One region of the Exiguobacterium sp. s6 genome, then DNA from elsewhere that is predicted to be linked to it. Evidence: riboswitches for the same ligand, from Rfam matches in the RefSeq annotation. Region 1 holds a riboswitch; each other region holds the start of a gene.
The links. Region 1 has a riboswitch for thiamine pyrophosphate ahead of thiT (energy-coupled thiamine transporter ThiT). Riboswitches for the same ligand answer to the same signal wherever they lie in the genome.
Positions count from the first base shown of each region.

Region 2: another riboswitch for thiamine pyrophosphate. It lies ahead of thiW (energy coupling factor transporter S component ThiW); the one in region 1 lies ahead of thiT (energy-coupled thiamine transporter ThiT).
Region 3: another riboswitch for thiamine pyrophosphate. It lies ahead of KNP75_RS06225 (YkoF family thiamine/hydroxymethylpyrimidine-binding protein); the one in region 1 lies ahead of thiT (energy-coupled thiamine transporter ThiT).

Region 1 is NZ_JACSLN010000001.1:1,677,862-1,684,370, forward strand. It holds gene sdaAA (L-serine ammonia-lyase, iron-sulfur-dependent, subunit alpha) at 1-4, opposite strand, end outside; gene sdaAB (L-serine ammonia-lyase, iron-sulfur-dependent subunit beta) at 17-679, opposite strand; gene KNP75_RS08705 (DAK2 domain-containing protein) at 743-2,425, opposite strand; gene KNP75_RS08710 (Asp23/Gls24 family envelope stress response protein) at 2,448-2,810, opposite strand; gene rpmB (50S ribosomal protein L28) at 3,064-3,252, shown strand; gene KNP75_RS08720 (thiamine diphosphokinase) at 3,312-3,899, opposite strand; gene thiT (energy-coupled thiamine transporter ThiT) at 3,899-4,471, opposite strand; TPP riboswitch at 4,548-4,648, opposite strand; gene rpe (ribulose-phosphate 3-epimerase) at 4,668-5,324, opposite strand; gene rsgA (ribosome small subunit-dependent GTPase A) at 5,326-6,210, opposite strand; gene pknB (Stk1 family PASTA domain-containing Ser/Thr kinase) at 6,255-6,509, opposite strand, start outside.
Region 2 is NZ_JACSLN010000001.1:22,409-28,917, forward strand. It holds gene KNP75_RS00160 (YcxB family protein) at 7-507, shown strand; gene KNP75_RS00165 (GNAT family N-acetyltransferase) at 489-968, shown strand; gene KNP75_RS00170 (hypothetical protein) at 963-1,229, opposite strand; gene thiW (energy coupling factor transporter S component ThiW) at 1,293-1,781, opposite strand; TPP riboswitch at 1,846-1,944, opposite strand; gene KNP75_RS00180 (hypothetical protein) at 1,969-2,289, opposite strand; gene KNP75_RS00185 (aminoglycoside phosphotransferase family protein) at 2,332-3,300, shown strand; gene KNP75_RS00190 (hypothetical protein) at 3,302-4,048, opposite strand; gene KNP75_RS00195 (hypothetical protein) at 4,141-4,833, opposite strand; gene KNP75_RS00200 (AAA family ATPase) at 4,932-5,852, shown strand; gene KNP75_RS00205 (DUF58 domain-containing protein) at 5,856-6,509, shown strand, end outside.
Region 3 is NZ_JACSLN010000001.1:1,203,699-1,210,207, reverse strand. It holds gene KNP75_RS06245 (DUF1643 domain-containing protein) at 1-66, shown strand, start outside; gene KNP75_RS06240 (energy-coupling factor transporter transmembrane component T family protein) at 82-816, opposite strand; gene KNP75_RS06235 (ABC transporter ATP-binding protein) at 813-2,144, opposite strand; gene KNP75_RS06230 (ECF transporter S component) at 2,137-2,712, opposite strand; gene KNP75_RS06225 (YkoF family thiamine/hydroxymethylpyrimidine-binding protein) at 2,705-3,298, opposite strand; TPP riboswitch at 3,378-3,478, opposite strand; gene KNP75_RS06220 (GTP-binding protein) at 3,541-4,734, opposite strand; gene KNP75_RS06215 (hypothetical protein) at 4,837-5,100, opposite strand; gene KNP75_RS06210 (SMP-30/gluconolactonase/LRE family protein) at 5,113-5,994, opposite strand; gene rlmN (dual-specificity RNA methyltransferase RlmN) at 6,168-6,509, opposite strand, start outside.

The DNA.
Region 1 (6,509 bases):
ACATATTGGTGTCTCCTTATTCCCCAAAGATGGCTACCCGCTCGATTTGAGGTAACCGCTCGATTTCCGCTAACACGTCTTTTGACAAATGATCATCAATCTCGATCGCCATGAGCGCTTGCTTGCCTTTCTCATGACGGCTCACTTCCATATGGCCGATGTTCAACTCATGTCTGGCCAAAATACCCGTCACGGCCGCGATTGCCCCGAAGCGATCGTGGTGCAAGACGACGAGTGCCGGCCCGCCGCCCGACAATTTGAGCGGGAATCCGTTCAACTCGGTGATCTCGATCGTCCCGCCGCCGATTGAAATCCCGACGATCTCAAACGTGCCGTCCTCGTCTTCTAGGCGGACACGGGCCGTGTTCGGATGATCCGTCAGCGCATCGCTCGTCTCAAAGACGACCTCGATGTCGCGTTCTTTCGCGAGATCGAGCGCTTGCGGGATCCGTAAGTCGAACGTATCGAAGCCCATGATGCCACCGACGATGGCCACATCTGTCCCGTGTCCCCGATACGTATCGGCGAACGAACCATAAAACGTGATGTGCGCGAGCCGCGGTGTCCGTCCAAACAGTTTTCCGGCCATGAGACCGATGCGGGCGGCGCCCGCCGTATGCGAACTCGATGGACCGACCATGACCGGTCCGATGATATCAAACACACTGCGATATTTCATCGCATTTCCCCCTTTCAAAAAAACCCTACCTTCATTATACAGAAGGTAGGGCTGAGTTACAGCTTATTCCACACTAAAAATGTAGGAGTAGAGCGGTTGTTTCCCGTCATGAACCTCGATTTCGATCTCGTCGTTCTTCGACTCGATGTACGCCGAGAGTGCCTCCACGTCTTCTGCTGACGAACCTTCGCCCGTCAAGATCGTGATGATCTCGTCGTCTGCATCGACGAGGGCGTCGACTAATTTCTTCGCCGCTTCGAGGCTCGAGGCCGATGAGGCGACGATTTTCTTCTCGGCGATCGCCATGTGGTCGTCTTTACGAATCTCGACACCGTCGATGCTCGTATCACGAACCGCATACGTCACTTGACCAGACTTGACGGTACTAGCCGCCGTCTTCATGACGCTTTCGTTCGTCTCCACATCGGCTTCCGGGTTGAACGCGATCGCTGCCGCAAGTCCTTGTGGCACAGTCTTCGTCGGAATGACCGAGACGCCGCAAGGTGCGACCGATGCCGCTTGTTCGGCAGCCATGATGATGTTCGAGTTGTTCGGGAAGATGAAGACATGGTCCGCGTTGGCCGCTTCGATCGCCTTGACGATATCTTCCGTCGACGGGTTCATCGTCTGACCGCCTTCGATGACGTGAGCCGCACCGAGTGAACGGAACAAGTCGCTGACGCCTTCACCCATGGCGACCGTGACGATTGCATACGGTGCTTTCGCCTTCGGAGCCGTCGGTTGGACGCCATGTTGGTTCGCGCCGTGCTCTTCTTCTAAAATGGTCGAGTGCTGTTGACGCATATTCTCGATTTTGACAGCGACGAGTTCACCGTAACGCTGTCCTTTCGTGATGACGTCGCCTGGCGTCTCGACGTGAACGTGAACTTTAAGCAACTCTTCATCTGCGACGACGAGGAGTGAGTCCCCGAGTTCAGACAGTTCGTTGCGGAACGCGTCCTCGTTGAACGGGGCATCCTTCAACTTCGCATCTTGGAAACGAACCATGATTTCCGTGCAATAACCGAACTCGATGTCTTCGGTCGACATGAATCCTTGCGCGGCGTGGGCATGATGTTCGGCTTCGATGAGCGCATCCATGACCGGTGCATGTGGCTTCTCGAGCTCTTTTCCTTCGAGGCTCGCAAGGAACCCTTCATAAATGACGAGCAAGCCTTGGCCGCCCGAATCGACGACGCCGACTTCTTTCAAGACCGGCAATAAGTCCGGCGTCCGCTCGAGTGAAGCTTTCGCTTCCACGATCACACGTTCCATGAACTCGTTGAAGTCGCTCGTCGACTCTGAAGCACGGAGCGCTTCGTCGGCCGCTTCACGAGCAACCGTCAAAATCGTTCCTTCAACCGGTTTCATAACCGCCTTGTATGCCGTGTCGACACCACGTTTCAATGCCTCGGCGAAATCGACTGTCGACACTTCGGTCTTTCCTTCGATCGCTTTACCGAAGCCACGGAACAATTGGCTTAAAATAACACCGGAGTTCCCGCGTGCCCCCATCAAGAGACCACGTGCAAACTTCGATGAGACGTCAGCGATATTTGCCGTGTTGAGTGCGGCCACTTCCTTCGCACCCGATGTCATCGTCAAATTCATGTTCGTCCCCGTGTCGCCATCCGGCACCGGGAAGACGTTAAGCGAATCTACATAATCCGCATTCTGGCTCAAGTTGGCTGCACCGTTCGCGACCATGTTCGCGAACACCAATCCATCTAAACGTTTTAAACCCACACCAAATCCTCCTTCGTTCTCGTCAGTCATTCGTCAGACGAACGCCTTGTACGAATATGTTTACCGACGAAACGTTTAATCCTAAAGTTTCACCGAGCGTGTATTTTACACGGCTTTGCACGTTATATGCGACTTCCGACACTTTCGTCCCGTAGCTCACAATGATGTGCATGTCGATATGTACGTCTTCTCCATCTTGACGTACGACCACGCCTCGGGCGTAGTTTTCACGCTTCAATAGTTCTGCAATCCCGTCTTTCAATTGAGCTTGAGACGCCATTCCCACAACGCCGAAACATTCCATCGCCGCACCGCCTGCTAGTGTTGCGACCACGTCGTTCGTGATGTCAATATTGCCATATGTTGTCTTCATTTCAATTGCCATATGGAGTAGCCTCCTTCATTCGGAATGATTCCTTCACTACATTCTACAATAAGTACCTAGTTATTAAAAGAACCTGCTCCATAAACTCGGTCAATTGTAGCCGTAACCCTCATTCATTATTAAAATCCTTTCCAGTAATGTCAAGTTTTTTTCTTGTCATCCTATGATTTTCTAGTTGCATCGTGAAAAAACCCGTGCTAATATAAACGAGTGTCTATTAGGACGAACCCACATAAAAAAGGAGGGGAAACGCATGGCACGTAAATGCTACGTAACAGGTAAATCACCTAAATCAGGTAACAACCGTTCGCACGCACTCAACAAGACAAAACGCACTTGGGGTGTAAACGTACAAAAAGTTCGTATTCTCGTTGACGGTAAACCTAAACGAGTTTGGGTTTCAGCTCGCGCTCTTAAATCAGGTCTCGTTGAACGCGTATAATTTTTATACACGAACGAAATAAATCCCAGCGGCATTCGCCGATGGGATTTTTTTTGTGTTCATTTTTTGATATACAGCACGAGCACCTTTCCTTCATGCACGATCAAATCCGCCGCCTCACCGGCCCACTCGTTCGAAATCGTGAGCGCCTCATGGCTGACGACATCGTGACGGTCGAGCGGATATTTGACGCCGCGGATTGACACGTTCGCCCGCTTCCACGGGATGAGCGACAAATAATGATCGGCTTGACGTGGGAGCTCGTGACGCCCAGCTCCAACAAGACGAACGGTTTGCCCGGCCGTGAACAAACGCATCTCTGGATATGCCTCGAGCAGCCCAATATTGCCGAGCGTCATGTCGAGGCGTCCACCGAGAGCGCCGTACACAAGCATCTCCGTCGCCCCGTGTCCACGGGCCGCCTCGAGCGCGATCTCGAGGTCGGTCACGTCTTTTTCAGATGGGTAACGGACGGCGTCAATCGGCACTTCGCCCGTGAAGGAATCGAAATCGCCGACGACGAGATCCGGGTTCAGCCCTTGGTTCAACAGTGTCTCGTACCCCCCGTCGACGCCGATGATGTAATCGACGTCACGCGGGAGTCCCGAGATTGGTTCCGGGCTGGCCGCCACAATCAACACCCGCATTAGCGGAGACCCCGGGTCGCGAGCGTGGCGAAACGTGGTGCCGAGACGAACAAGAGAACGAGGACGACGGCCGACACGAGGAAGGACGGCAACATATACGTCATATTATAAGCAAACGAATAGGCGACGACCGGCCCTTCCGCGTACTCGGCGAAGAAGACGATCCCTGATAAGACGTGGGCGCCGTAGCGAAGCAGTGAACCGAGGAGCGCCCCGAGCACCAAGTAGACGACGAGCGTCTTTTTCGCCTCGTCCTTGGCGGCCCGTTTCACTTGACCAGCGAACAGTCCGGCCATCCCGACGACACCGTAAGCGAACGTGTAGTCGAGCAGGAACTGGACCGGTGTGAAGATGTAAGCCCCGAACAGCAGTTGCAGCGTTCCGACGAGCGCTCCTGTCGCCAGTCCGCCTTTTAATCCATGGCGGTACGCCATCACAAAGATCGGCAACATCGCCAGGCTGATCGATCCGCCCTGCGGCATCCGGAACGGGATGAGCAAATCAAAGATCAAGCCGAGTGCGGCGAACAATGAGATTTCAATGAGCGCCTGTAGTTTTAAACGTTGTTTCATCTTATTCCCTCCTTATTATATGAGCGAACGACAAAAAGCAGCATGACGTAAACGCCATGCTGCTATCCAGTAGCAACGTGCATTTTCGCCACATCCCTACGTCCGTGTGAACGGAACAGGTTCAAAGGGTTAGCAAATGCCTCTCAGCCACAGAATGTGACACCCCTTGCGACAATATTTGTTGTTCTATCGACGATTATACACGAGAAGCGTGACGAATGCTATCGATTGCGTCTTTATAGCTCGGCTCGTTATAGATGGCTGAACCAGCCACGAGCACATCAGCGCCAGCGTCGATGCATAATTTCGCCGTCTCTGCGTTGACACCGCCGTCAATCTCGATTTCAAAGTCGAGACGACGCGCTTGGCGCATCTCGCTCAGCGCCGCGATTTTCGGGACGACCGATTCGATGAATGCCTGGCCCCCAAAACCAGGGTTCACCGTCATGAGGAGCACCATGTCGACGTCACCGAGCACGTGTTCAATCGATGACAGCGGCGTATGCGGATTCAAGACGACACCACACTTGGCGCCGGCCGCTTTGATTTGTTGCAACACGCGATGCAAATGATTCGTCGCTTCAACGTGAACCGTGACGATATCCGCCCCGGCCTTGATGAAATCTTCGACGAACCGTTCGGGCTGGTCGATCATCAAATGAACGTCTAACACCATGTCCGACTTCTTCCGTAAGCTCGCTAACACCGGTAGGCCGATTGAAATGTTCGGGACGAATTGACCGTCCATGACGTCAAAATGGATGTAATCCGCTCCGGCCTCTTGGACCGCCTTCACTTCTGCCTCTAAATTGGCGAAGTCCGCCGCTAAAATCGATGGTGCAATTTTAATCATGTCAGTACCTCCGTTGTCTATCGTTTAACTCTGCCATAAACGTAACATAATTCTCATAGCGGGTGGAAGCGATTTCTCCAGCTTCGACGGCCGCTTTGACGGCACAACCTGGTTCGTTCAAATGGGCACAACCGCGGAATTTACAGTCATCATGCCGCTCGACGAACTCAGGGAAACACCAGCGCATCTCTTCGACTTCGAGTTCTTCTGGGAACTCGAGGCTCGAGAAACCAGGCGTATCGGCCACGAGCCCGTCAGCGAGCGTGATCAGCGTGACGTGACGCGTCGTGTGCTTACCGCGCCCGAGTGATTTCGAGATTTTCCCGGTCGCAAGTTCAAGCTCAGGTGCGACCGCGTTCAAGAGCGAACTCTTGCCGACCCCGGTCTGTCCGGCGAATACACTCGTCTTCTCCTTAAACGACCCGCGGATTTTTTCGATTCCCGACCCGTCCTCGGTCGACGTCTCGATGACCTCATAGCCGATGGAACGATATAAAGCCGCTGCTTCGTGAATCGTTTTCCGTTCCGCCTCCGTCAACAAATCCATTTTCGTCAAAACGATAATCGGATGGACTTGCTTCGACTCGATCAAGACGAGGAAACGGTCGAGCAGATGGAACGAGAACGCCGGCTCTTTTACCGAGAATAACAAGAACGCTTGATCGATGTTGGCGATCGGCGGGCGGACGAGATGGTTCGACCGCTCGTCAACAGCCAATATATAACCGGTACCATCCCCTTGGTCTTGGATGTCGACATCGTCACCGACGACCGGCGAGATGTTCCGGTTGCGGAAATTGCCGCGGGCGCGACAACGGATCTCTTGTTTCTCTTCCGTCATGACGTCATAAAACCCGCCTTGTAATCGAATAATCGTACCTTTCATTCCATTCCCTCCTTAGAAAAAGAGGCGACGCGCACGCCACCTCTTCATTGTGAATCTTTTGCTTGTGCGTAAGTCACCGTATCCGTGCGAACGACTTCGCCGTCGACTTCAATCGTCGCGGTTCCGACTTCGTCCGGTGCGATGACGAGCGTATACGAGTAAGTCGTTGTCTCCGTTATCTTATCACGCAACACCTCGACTTCGCCACGGGCGTCGACCGTCCGAATGACGACTTCGAGTGCCTCGGCTTCTTCGCCTTCAGCGGGCGGCTCGATTTCGACGTTGACTTCCCGTTCAAT
Region 2 (6,509 bases), 1.7 Mb from region 1:
ATGACGATGCAGATTCAATATGAATTGACAGAAGACGACTATATCCGGTTCAACTTGAGCCATGTTAAACGTTCGAAGACAGGTAAACGGATGCTCCTCGTGCAGCGGATTATCGGACCACTTATCTTTTTAGGCGCTGCTTTCGTGTTGGCGATGTGGCTCCAAGAGACGGACTGGTGGCTGTACGGGATATACGGGATCGCGAGCGTTCTGTGGTTCCTATATTATCCGAAATACTTTGAACGGCATGTCCGGAAGCAGACGCGTCGTCTCATCGACGAACGTAGCAACGAAGGCATGATTGGCCCCCATACGATGGATTTGGAGGAGAACGGTCTGCGCGATTTAAATGAGTTCGGCGAGACGCGTGTGTCATGGGCAGGAATCAAGGAAGTCGTCGAGGAGGATGATTATGTGTATCTATACAACTCCTCGGTCAGCGCCTATATCTTGCCGAAGCGCGGACTGGACATGGAAGAGGTGCGCCGATGGCTGCCAATACGCTGACGACTCAACTCGTCGATGACACGAACCGGGATGCCGTCGTCGCCTTGACCGTCGCTTCTGACCAAGCCCGTTTTATCGAAACGAACGCCGAATCGCTCCGCGAGATGGAAACCGATGTCAAATATGCGTGGCAGTGCTATGCACTTTGTCGTGATGATCATCCCGTCGGCTTCATGATGATTGGGGCAGAGAACAAGGTGGAGCGTTACATCTGGCTCGATCGATTTATGATCGATGTGACAGAGCAAGGGAAAGGAATCGGGTCACGCTTTTTACAGTTGGCGCTCGTGTGGATTCAAGAGCGATTCGATGTGGATGACATCGTCCTCAGTCTCCATCCGACGAACGAACTAGCGAAACGATTTTATGAGAAGGGTGGATTTGTCGACAGCGGCTTGATTGATGAGGCAAACGGGGAAGAGATTTGGGTGTATCACGTCAAACAGGGACAGCCGTCATGAGTCGGCCGTCCCTGTTTTCGTCGTCGTTGAGCCTTGAACAGCGTTGCCCGCTTTGAAAAAGAGGACGAGGGCAGCCACTCCGAAAATCGAGATGGACACATTTTGGAGCAGCACATCGACGAACATCGGCTCGCTGGAAAACGTGCCCGTCGCAATCTGAGCATTCCAGCGGGTGAACGTGGCGATGCGTTCAAGCGTGTACAAGAGACCGGACATGGACAGGCAAGCGGTGGCAGCCAGTAATAGCGTCAATCGATTCAAGAAATGACCTCCCAGTATGTGTTATCCTTATTTTACCATTTTTTTAGCGGGGGGAACTCCTATTTATCGTTTCACCGTGAGCGGTCGCAATTGCTTGACCCGAGCCAAGACGATCCAGCCGAGCACGGCGCCGGTCACACTCGACGCAAGGAAGGCCGGGAAGAAGAACAGTGCCCCGAACTCGTTCCCCATCAACACCTTGGCGTACGGGACGGCGACGAGCGAGGCGATGAGCCCTGTCCCGATGACTTCACCGAATGCGGCGAAGGCGACGCGGTTCGTCTTCATATAGAAGACCCCGGCCAAAAGCGCCCCAATCATACCTCCGGGAAAGGCCAAGAGCGACCCGGTACCGGTCATGACACGGACGATTCCGGTCACGAACGCAACGAGAACGGCCCCGATCGGCCCGACGGTGACGGCGGCGATGACGTTCACCATATGTTGAATCGGATAGGCACGGGCGACACCGGTCGGAATCGAGATGAACAGGGAACCGATGATGGCGATGGCGATGAGCATCGCCATCCAAGTGAGTTGTTGAATACGCATAGATAGTCTCCTTTCAAAATGAAAACGCCACTTCTCCAAGTGGAAAAGTGGCGTGGAAAGACAGACGAATCCCACACCACTTCCCTACGCTGGTATGAGCCAGATCAGGTTCGAAGGGTCCGGCGCATGCCGTCTCAGCCCGAAGGCTCCCCTAGTGGTCGTTTATTAACATGAGTATAGCATACCGTCATTTGACGCGGTCGAGCTTTCGTGGTCGGAACGTGACATAGGTGATGCCGACGAACAGGCCATACAACAAAAGGGAGAAGACGAGATTGATCAGCCACGGGAGTGTCCCCATGAACACGGCGACGGACGCGTTTTGAAACCAGACGAGCGAGAGCGACAGCCCGACAAAGCTGAGAACGAGCGTTGTCCAAAAGCCGACAGCTCGGCGCTTGAACAGACGCCAAACGAGCAGCCCGATGATGAGACTGACGACGGCCGTCGCCCCTAAGTACATATACAAGATGGCATCGACCGGGTATGAATAATATACAACGTCCATATCGTTTCCTCCTAGGAGATGATGAAAGAAAGGGTGAAAAGGATGAGACAGGCAATCCCATGGCGTGACCGATCGTTTCGTGAACGGTTCGAACGATGGATTGAGGCAAACGTGCCGAATGCGAGGTGGCACGTGATCAAAGATACCGATTTGACGTACTTGCTTGTTGGCGCGCTCAATGAGGAACGTTACTACGCCAAAGCGGTGACCGACATCAGTCGTGGTGAGGTCGATTTGTCGGCGTTTCTGGCCGAGCGGCATCCTGATTTCGTCCCTGACGTCATCGCCATCGATTCAGCCCGGAACTGGTTGCTCATGCGAGACATCGGCGGAGAGGCGTTACGTGAACGGCCGGACGTGAGTCGATACGAAGCGGCGTTGCGTCAATACGCACAGCTGCAGCGACAGGAGATCGACCAGATCGAGACCTGCTTGTCTTACGGCATCCCGGACCGCCGACCGACCAAGTTGAAGGACGAAATCCGCACGTATTTACCTGAGCTCTGCGCCGGGCTCGAGCGATACAAAGCCGAGGCCATGCTCGCGCTTCAAGATGAATTGATCGCCATGTGCGATGAGCTGGCGACCGGGATGCCGATGAGTCTCGAGCACGGTGATTTGCACGGCGGCAACATCTTCTGGCGGGAACGGACGAATGATTTGTGTATCCTCGACTGGGGCGACGCGACCGTCACGCATCCATTTTTCAGCGTGCGCGTGTTTTGGAACGCGCTGTACGACTTATTGCCGGAAGAAGACGAGGTCGCCTGGTATGAACAGATTCAAACGATGCGTACGGTTTATTTGGAAGCGTGGAGCGGCGTCGCATCCAAGGACGTGCTTTGGCGTCACTTGTTGATCGCTGAAGAGCTCGGTTGTGTCTATCGGGCCTTGTCGTGGCATGTGTACGTGACGAGTTATCGGTACGACGTAGCTGAGTCGAGCGATAAGCCAGCGCAATGGCTCAACTTGCTACTCGAGTACCGGGACTTGAAACGACGCTTCCCATAAGTCATTCATACTTCTCGAGTAGGTTTTCATAATCCGTCTCGCTCCAAAACAGTGGGGCAATCGACTCCGGCCCTTTGAAGATTTCACCGTCTCGGTCGTAGACGATGGCGTAGCCACCTTCGACTTCAAAGACGATCAAGTCGGCCTTCACTTCCTTGACCCCGTTTCCCGCGATGATGACGTTCTCGAGCGGATCGCGCGCCAGTTGTACGCCCCATTCGTCGAGCTCGACGATGAGCGCGGATGTGTAGGCGTGGCGATTATAGAGCGCCTGAAACTCGTCTTCGGTCAAAACGACGTCCGTCGGTGGGGCACTTGTCCCATATTTTCGTTTCTCGATTTCTTCGACGAATTGAAGGAACGATGCTTCTTGCCAAAACAGCGGCGCGACCGACTCGGGACCGTTAGCGATGTCCCCGTTCTCGCTCTCATAGACGGTGGCGTACGTGCCGTCATCGAGTTTGAATGGATGAATATCGGCGTATGTATGCTGGATGCCGTCGCCGGCGATGACGACGTGCTCGAACGTCTCACGGAACGGGGTGAGTCCATCGTTCTCGAGTGCCTTCAAGAGCGGCGGGACTTTTTCATATTGGTCGAAGACGTCTTTAAAATCTTCTCGCGTCCAAGCGGTGATGTCTTCGGACGACGGTTCATTTGTATCGGCCGGGACGATGGGTTGCTCAACGGAATCGGTGCACCCGGTCAGCAAAAACACACTGAATCCGAGTAGGCCTAGGCGTTTCATCAATCAAACCTCCTAAGAAAGTTACATTTTTTTCCTATTATCAATGATCGTAGCATGTTTGCCAGTCATTGAGAACCCGGGTACTTTCTCGCTCAGGGTTGCCGCTTCAAGTAACGGTCGAGTGCCTCGTGAAATCGTTGTTGCTGCTCGAACGGGATGTCATGATCGGATGCGGGACCATAGCGAATCAGATGATAGAGCGAGGCGTCGATATCTGTCAGCTCGATGCGTTCGAACCAGTCGACGACCGTCTCATTCGTCCGAAGTTTTAACTCAGGGGCGAGCGACGCGTTGAACGTGATGAGCCAATCCCTCAGTTCGATGTTCGTGAGCATCGGGAACGTCTGTGCAGCGATCGTTGCGTCCGCTTCGTGTGATGATTGAGTAGAAGTGTCATCCGTAAAAAGGAACGTGAGTCCTTTCAGCCGTCGACGACGCAACCATTTCCGGACACTGTAAACAATCAATCCGGCAGCAGCGAGGATGGCGAACAGTGTTCCGAGTCCTCCGGGTGCATCGCCTACACCCAAACCGAATGGAAACTCAAACATTTTTTTCTTTTCACGTAAGGATCCACCTTTTTCGTTTTCACCAACTGTCGTTAAATCGATTCCATCCTCGTCCGGTTCCTCTTCTTCTTGCTCACGCTCTTCTATTAGAGGATCGTCAACTGGATGGTCGAGCGTTTGAAACCAACTGAACGTCTCCTTACTGACAAAGACGAACGTCACAACGAGACAAGCTGTCACAACAAGGATCCCTATAAATCGAGATGACCACTTCATCCTTTCCCTCCTTATCGGAATGTTCAGACTATTTATTGTCTATATTACCATAAACAGGTAAACTTCGAATAAGACATCTACCAACGGAGGGGAACGAAATGGGAATCGAAGCGGTCATCAAACAGTTGAATGAAGTGTATTTGGGGAAAGGTGAAGTCGTCCGGCTCTGCTGCACGGCGCTTCTCGCCGAAGGGCACATCTTGCTCGAGGACGTACCTGGAACGGGGAAGACGTTGCTCGCCAAAGCGATCGCCGGCAGTTTGGACGGGTCATTCTCGCGCATCCAATTTACGGCCGATTTGCTCCCGTCCGACGTCATAGGGACCGACTACTTCAATATGCAGACGCAAGGATTTGACCATCGGCAAGGTCCGATTTTCGCGAACATCGTCCTGATTGATGAAATCAATCGAGCCGTCCCGCGCACCCAGTCGGCGCTGCTCGAAGCGATGGAAGAACGACAAGTCTCAATTGGCGGGAAGACGTATCCGATGCCGAAACCGTTCTTTGTCATCGCCACGCAGAACCCGATTGAATCGGCCGGGACGTTCCCGCTCCCAGACGCGCAACTTGACCGGTTCCTCATCTCGATTCCGGTCGGCTATCCGGACGCCGCCGAAGAGCGAGAACTGTTGTTGCAAGTGTTGACCGAGACCCGCAAACAAATCGAGGCCGTGACGTCACTCGCCTCGCTGCAAGAAGCGCAGGCCGAGACGAGACAAGTCGCGATCCAAGACGATGTCCTCGACTATATGCTCGGTCTCGTCCATGCGACTCGGGCGCACGCGTCCGTCGAGGTCGGAGTCAGCCCACGTGGCGCGATCGCGCTGCTCCGCGCTTGTCAAAGCTATGCCTATTTGGCCGGCCGACTGTACGTCATCCCGGAAGACGTCAAAGCCGTGGCGCCGTACGTCCTCGCCCATCGGATCAGCTTGACGCTTGAAGGCGGCATCAAGTCGACAAAAGCGAACGTCATCGCACACATTTTAGACACCGTGCCCGTGCCGGTCGAGGGCTGACGGATGATCCTGTCCACGCACGTTTGGTTGCAGCGACGGCTCCTACCTATATATCTTTTGAGCGGAGCCATGCTCGTGTTCTTCCCGTACGTATACGGATTGGGTTACATATGCTTCATTGTAGCGAGTGCGATTTGGATGCTCGAGCGGACGCGGCAACAACTTGAGCGGCACATCGATCTCCGGTTCACGCAATACGAAGAATTGCTGTTTGTCGGAGATGAGAGTCGGTTCGTGTTGGTGGTTGATGGGGTGGACGAGTTGAATCGGCTCGGACTACCGCTACGGATTCGCTTGAAGGCGAGCTCAGGAATAAGCTTTCCGGCGCATGAGCGCCTTCCGAACGTGCTCGACTATGAGGTCGATGTCGGTCGCGCCCGCCACGAATTGGTCGTGCGCGCCGAGTATCGAGGTCCAGCCACGTTCGAGGAATGCGTCATCGCCGTCACACTTCCGTTCCGTCTCGGGACATATTTGTATGAACGACCGGTCGATATAGAGTGGACCGTCCTTCCATCGCTCCTGTTGCATCCACCGGTCGGGACGAAGCGGCTAGCGCTTGGGGACCGGCCGTTCTTGGCGTCACCGCTTCGAAATCCGTTGCAACTAATCGGGTCGAAACCGTATGAAGGGGAACCGGTGAAGGAGATTGATTGG
Region 3 (6,509 bases), 470 kb from region 1:
AATAACGAATCGATCAAACCGAAATTTAGAATCGTAAAAGAAACGAAACAAGACGACTCCGAGTGAGTCGTCTTGTTTCGTTTATATGCCAATCCATACGCTCACTCCAAACAATAGGAGCAAAAGCGACGCCAACAGAAAGTCGTTCCTGGTGACGGGGACAACCTCGTACGTCGCTCGAGGTTCCCCCGTAAACCCACGTGCTTCCATCGAGAACGCGATTCGTTCCGCTTGGCGAATCGATCCAGCAAGAAGCGGAACGATTAATTTGGGGACGTGGCGGATGTGATCGAGTCTCGTCTCCAAACGTACGCCTCGTAGCGCATGCGTTTCATATAGTTGCATCAGTTCTTTTTTTAGAATCGGAAAGAAACGAAAACCGACGAAGACACTATATGCGATTTTTGGTGATAGCTTTCCTTGTTGCATCAAACTGTAGACGAACCGTTTCGGGTCCGTCGTCAGCGTGAACAGAAGCGACAAGGCTGTGAATGCCAACACACGTAAGGAGAGCGTCGCTGCTAGCATCACATTCTCATCGGTCACATCATTGCCAAACAGCTTGAACACGACATCTCCGCTTGATTGCTTTCCAAAGACGAGCGTCGTCCACAATGTCCCGAGCGCGGTCAATAAAAATGGGATCATGAACAACCCCCATCTTCTCCAGCTCACAGCAGAGAATAGCGTTTGAAGTGTAACTGTACCGAGAAAAACAGCAAGCGGAGTCCAAGGGTTATACATGAAGGCGAGACCGAACATGAGACATGCCACGGTCAGAAATTTAATCGTCGGGTTCATCTCATGAAATGTCATCGCGATTCCTCCATCAATAAGCCGTGGGTGCGTAGTAATTCTTTTTCATCCCAGAGTGAAGCGTCATATGGCCCACTCAAGTCGCCGTCACACATCAAATAATATGTGTTCGCAATCCGCGCGAAGCTGAGGTCGTGCGTCACAAACAAAATCGTCTGGCCGGATCGTATTCGTTCGACCATTAAGTCATAGAGCGCACGAAGCGATACCTCGTCTTGTCCGGCAGTCGGTTCATCAAACGCAATCAGTTGTTTATTAGACAGCATCATCACTCCGATGGCGAGCCTTCGTTTTTGACCGTGACTAAGGGAGAGTGGATGGTGGTCACGCACTGATTCGAGCCCGAGCCGCGTTAAGACGTCCTCAATCGGGCGATTATGGCCATATGCGAGTTCTCGGGTCACATCATTCGTAACGAATAGATGCGCCGGTGATTGCGGGACGAGGCCGACTTCACGATGTTTCCGGGCTAGGCTTCGCAGCCATGTCGACTTTCCGCTACCATTTCGACCGAGTACCGCAATGAGATCACCCTCAGCGACCTTTAACTCGCTCGCTGCTAATTGAAATGTTTTTCGTTTTAATTCCGGTATGTGAAATAACATTTTCTTTCCTTGTTCAACTTTAATTGGAGAGAACGCATAATCTGGTCGGACGATGAACGGTCCATCATAGTCGATGCGCCCACTCACGAGCTTTATTTGTCGGTCAAAAAAATCACCCCATATGTATGGCCGATGCTCGATGACGACAACGTTTACGGTCTGTGCGACGCCGTCGAGCCAACGAACGAAATGATGGGCGGTCTCAGGATCGAGGTGAGCGAGCGGCTCATCGAGGAGGAGCCACTCGGGGCGGCCAATCAAGGCACAAGCGACGGCAATTTGCTGCTTCTCACCCCCCGATAGGTCATGAATGGTACGGTGACGATAATCGGTCAAATGCAACGCCTCTAACATTGTGGTGACACGGGCCATCATCTCGTCTCTCGCGACGGCAAAGTTTTCGAGCGTGAAAATCAATTCTTCTTCGACCGTCTGCATGACGAACTGACTGTCCGGGTCCTGAAAGACCGTTCCGATGCGCCGGTTCACTTCGCCAGCTTCATACGTATCATAAGAGCGATCGAACAAGTGCAGTCTGCCCGTCACGATGCCATCACAATTGTCCGGATAGAGACGATTCATCAAAGCGAGCAATGTTGATTTTCCCGACCCACTTGCCCCTGTAATGACCGTTCTCCCTTTTGTTAGACGTAGTGTGATATCCGTCAAGACATCGCATTTCTTGTTCGGATAACGAAATGTCAGATGTTCTGCCTCAACCATGCATACGGTCCTGTCGCGCGAGGGCATACCCATCAAGCGCGCCCGTCCGAAGCAACAAGTCGCTCAAAATCTTACCGCCCAGACCAGCAATCAACATCCCGCTCGTTGCGCGTAGTGCGAACATCGTAGCCACATATGTCGGACTGAGGGCATTGAGCCCTCCCATGACGTACGTATACGCGAAACTTGTCACAGCAGCACTGAATCCGGCGAGCATGAGCACCCAAAGATCATAGCGTTTATAACCCGTCAAAGCGAACGCCGCTTCGGCGCCGATCCCTTGAACGATCCCAACTAAAATGATGCGCGGTCCGATGGCGTTGCCAATCATCATCTCAATCGTCGCCGCAAGCACTTCGGACAAGAATGCAGCCCCAGGCTTGCGAATGATATAAGCTGCGATAATCGAGACGATGAACCATATCCCAAAAATCCATTCGTAGGCGATTGGTCCAATCAGACCGGCCCACAAGTTACCAGCATGGACGAACGCCAAATAGACCACCGCGAACACGACCGATAAAATCGACAACAAGACGATTTCTTTTAACTTCCACGATTTAAGCATCCATGCGTCCCTCGTGTGACGGGCTGTTCACGCTGAACGTCACCGTCATGACGACGTGGCTTGTCTTCTGTCGGACGCGATCAAACGTCGCCTCATAGAAAGCGAACACCGGCTCGATGTCCCCATGTATGCCTGAGGCGTAATGCATCGAGTCATTGAAGACACCCCGCTCTTTCGCAAAAGCGATTTCTTCGTAGATGATGTCCATGTAGTTCTCATCACCGAGCGGATAGAGCGCGAACTGTGAAGAGACATATTGCGGACCGACGGGACCATTAAGCGGTTCGCTCGACACAACGAGCACTTCATCTCCGGCCGTATCCCCTGGACACCCGACCGAGAACGTCCCGCTCATCGACACATGTTCCCCTGTCTTCGTCGCGTGTGACAGCACGGTCTTAGCCACATCGAATACATGCTCACTTCGTCCACGGATGACCGTCGACACGTCATCGGTATGTCGCCAGACGTTTTGTAAATCCGTCTCCTTCAACGCCCCTTTGATGATGCTCACGAAATCAGTCGTCATCGGGCTCAGTGTAAAGCGGAACCCGACGATCGGGCTCGTTCCACATTGTTTGTTCATGTTCTATTCCCCCTTATTATGTGTACACAAAAAAGCCGCATCCATGAGAATGCGGCCACTCGTCCAATTTTAATCCATTAGAAAAAGTGCCACACTTCCTCACGCCGGTATTACCCGGATCGAGTCATAAGGGATTGGAGCCATGCTCACATCTCAGCCGAAGCACCCCTAGTGTAGTCCAATGTATGCGGTTGTTCATGCAAGAATCAGTATAGACGACCGCTTTCATTTTGTAAACGGTCTTATGAGAACGTGACGACCTCGTTCCCCGGAAGTGTGTCCCGGAGCGTCGACCAATCCAGCGCCATCTCCTCATCTGTCAGCAGACAGTGATCGAGCTCTTGTTCGATGATGGCTCGATCCATCCGCTGCCCAATCAAGACGAGCTCCGTCTGTCGGTCCCCGTACGGTTCGACATAGTCGGCGGCGAGTTCCGGTTCGGCCGCGAACATGTGACGGCGCTCTTCTTCCGGAAGCGTCGCGAGCCAGCGTCCGGCATGTTCGAGCGTCGAGGCGTAACCCGCTTGTGAAAACAGACAGGCGAGGTCGTTCCGTGAAGCGATCCATAAAAACCCTTTCGCACGGACGATTTCTTCCGGAAACGTCTCAATCCAGGCATGGAGACGCTCCGGGTGGAACGGCCGACGCCGACGGTAGACGAATGAGCTGATGCCATACTCTTCCGTCTCCGGCGTGTGCACATCTGTCTCAAGTTCTTGAATCCACCCGGCCGCATGCATCGCCTGTTCGAAATCGAACAAATTGACATCCAACAGCTCGGTCAATTCCACGTTCGCATGGACAGACGTCAACAGCTTCGCGGTTGGGTTGAGCGCCTTCAACAGTCCGGTCATCTCGCCGAGTTCGGTCTCGGTCACGCGATCCGCCTTGTTCAAGACGATGATATCGGCGAATTCGACTTGGTCGACGAGCAGGTCGACGACTTCGCGGACGTCCGTCGCCTCGATCGCCTGCTTGCGTTCATGGAGCGACTCGCCCGAGTTGAAATCTTTTAAGAACCGAAACGCATCGACGACGGTCACCATCGCATCAATATAGACTCGGCTCGTCAAATCGATGCCGAGGGCGTCATCGGCATATGTAAACGTTTGGGCGACCGGGATCGGCTCTGAGATACCGGACGACTCGATGATGATTCCGTCGAGGTCCCGGTCGTTCGCAAGCTCTGCTACCGCCTCGAGCAGGTCCTCACGGAGCGTGCAACAGATGCAGCCGTTCGATAGTTCGACCAACTTTTCGTCCGTCCTTGAAAAACCGCCCTGTTCAATCAATCGCTCATCGATATTCAACTCGCTCATGTCGTTGACGATGACGGCGTATTTCTTGCCCGTCCGATTGTTCAATATGTGGTTCAATAGTGTCGTCTTACCGCTTCCTAAATAACCGGACAGCACGGTGATCGGGATTCGTCTCATTCTACCCACTCCTAAATCGTAATGATTACTTTTTAGATAATGACGGGTCGGTGACGTCTTGTCAAGAAAAAAACACGCCCGTTTCCGGACGTGTTCTCCTGCCTATTCCTCTAACGCCTTGCGTTCGGCCTCTGAGCGTGGATAGGCGTTCGCCTGCCATTCGGCTCGATAAATCGAGTCGAGCTGGGTCAGACCGACCTCATCCGCGTCCTTGTCGGCATCCACACTCGGCGTCTCATCCCACCGCGGATTCAAATACGTATGATCGTCTTCCCGGTTTGCCTCCAACAGCTTTTGAATCCCGACCCGGGCGACCGCCGCGAGCGCCAAACCGATTCCCGCACGAACGAGCAATCGTTTTACCATCTTCGTACCTCCTTATCGACCAAACCGATAGAGCGGCATCCCTTTCACATCTGTATCAATTTTAAAGACCGACCCTGCGTCCGGATGGGCCTCGAGCGCCGCGTCATCCATTCCTTCGCGCGCCGTCGTGATCGCAAGTTGTTTCAAGTCATCACCGACGAAACAGCATGACGTGACGTTCGGGGCCGGCACGAGCACCTCGAGCACTTTTTCACCCGTCTTCGGGTTCCAGCGCGAGACGCGTCCGCCCGCGAAGTGGGCAATCCATAAAAAGCCGTCCTCATCGGATGTCATGCCGTCCGGGAATCCTTCCTCATCTTTGAAATCGATGACGACTTCCCCATCCCCGAGTGTTCCTGTTTTCAAGTCGAACGGGTATTTGCGGACCGTCTCGGTCGGTGTATCGATATGGTAGAATGTCGAGTGGTCCGGAGACCATGTCAGACCGTTCGACAGCGTCAGTTCACTGAGCATGACCTCGGTCGTGCCGTCACGGTTCAAGCGATAGAGCGTCGCCTCGTTCTCCTCGTCGTTGAGATGAAGCGTCCCGGCAAAGATTCGTCCGTACGGGTCGGCCTTTCCGTCGTTGAAGCGAAGATCCCCTTCCGGGTCATCGAGTTCGACGAGTTTATCGAGTCGCTTCGATCCCTCGTCCCATTCATAGATGCCGTCTTTCAAGCCGACGACGACGCCGTCTGTCACTTTCGGGACCGCAAACCCGATCTGTTGTCCCATATCGAACGATGACAGCTCGTCTTCCTTTTCGTCGTACCACCAAAGTGTGTGTCCTTCGATGTCGACCCAATAGAACCGTTTCAGTTCAGCATCCCAACACGGGCCTTCCCCAAGTGTATTTCTGACTCGAATCCATAACGCAGCGTTTACTGTCTCCATTGAATTGCCTCCACTCTCTACATTGATTTCAACTGACTATTCCCTGAGCGGACGAGGTCTATTCAAGATTTTTCAAAATCGTTCCGCAGAGTTAGGGGCGATGTCCGTCTTTCCTTCACCGGAGCGGCTCTATGAAAAAAAACTCCTTGAATCATTCGATTCAAGGAGTCCACTTATTTCGCACCTTCGACGTTCATATGTTTACTGCGCAACTGGCCGCATGCCGCATCGATGTCAGTCCCGTGCTCAAGGCGGACACCGGTGTTGATGCCACGCTTCTTCAAGACATCATAGAACGCCATGATGTCCTCCGAGGTACTGCGCTCGTATTGGATATGCTCGTTGACCGGGTTATACGGGATCAAGTTGACGTACGACTTGTCCTTAATATCGTCGATGAGCGCCGCCAATTCCTCGGCGTGCTCCGGTAAATCGTTCACTTTCGACAGGAGAATATATTCGAACGTGATTCGTTTGTTCGTCTTCTCGACGTAATACCGGATGGCCGGCATGAG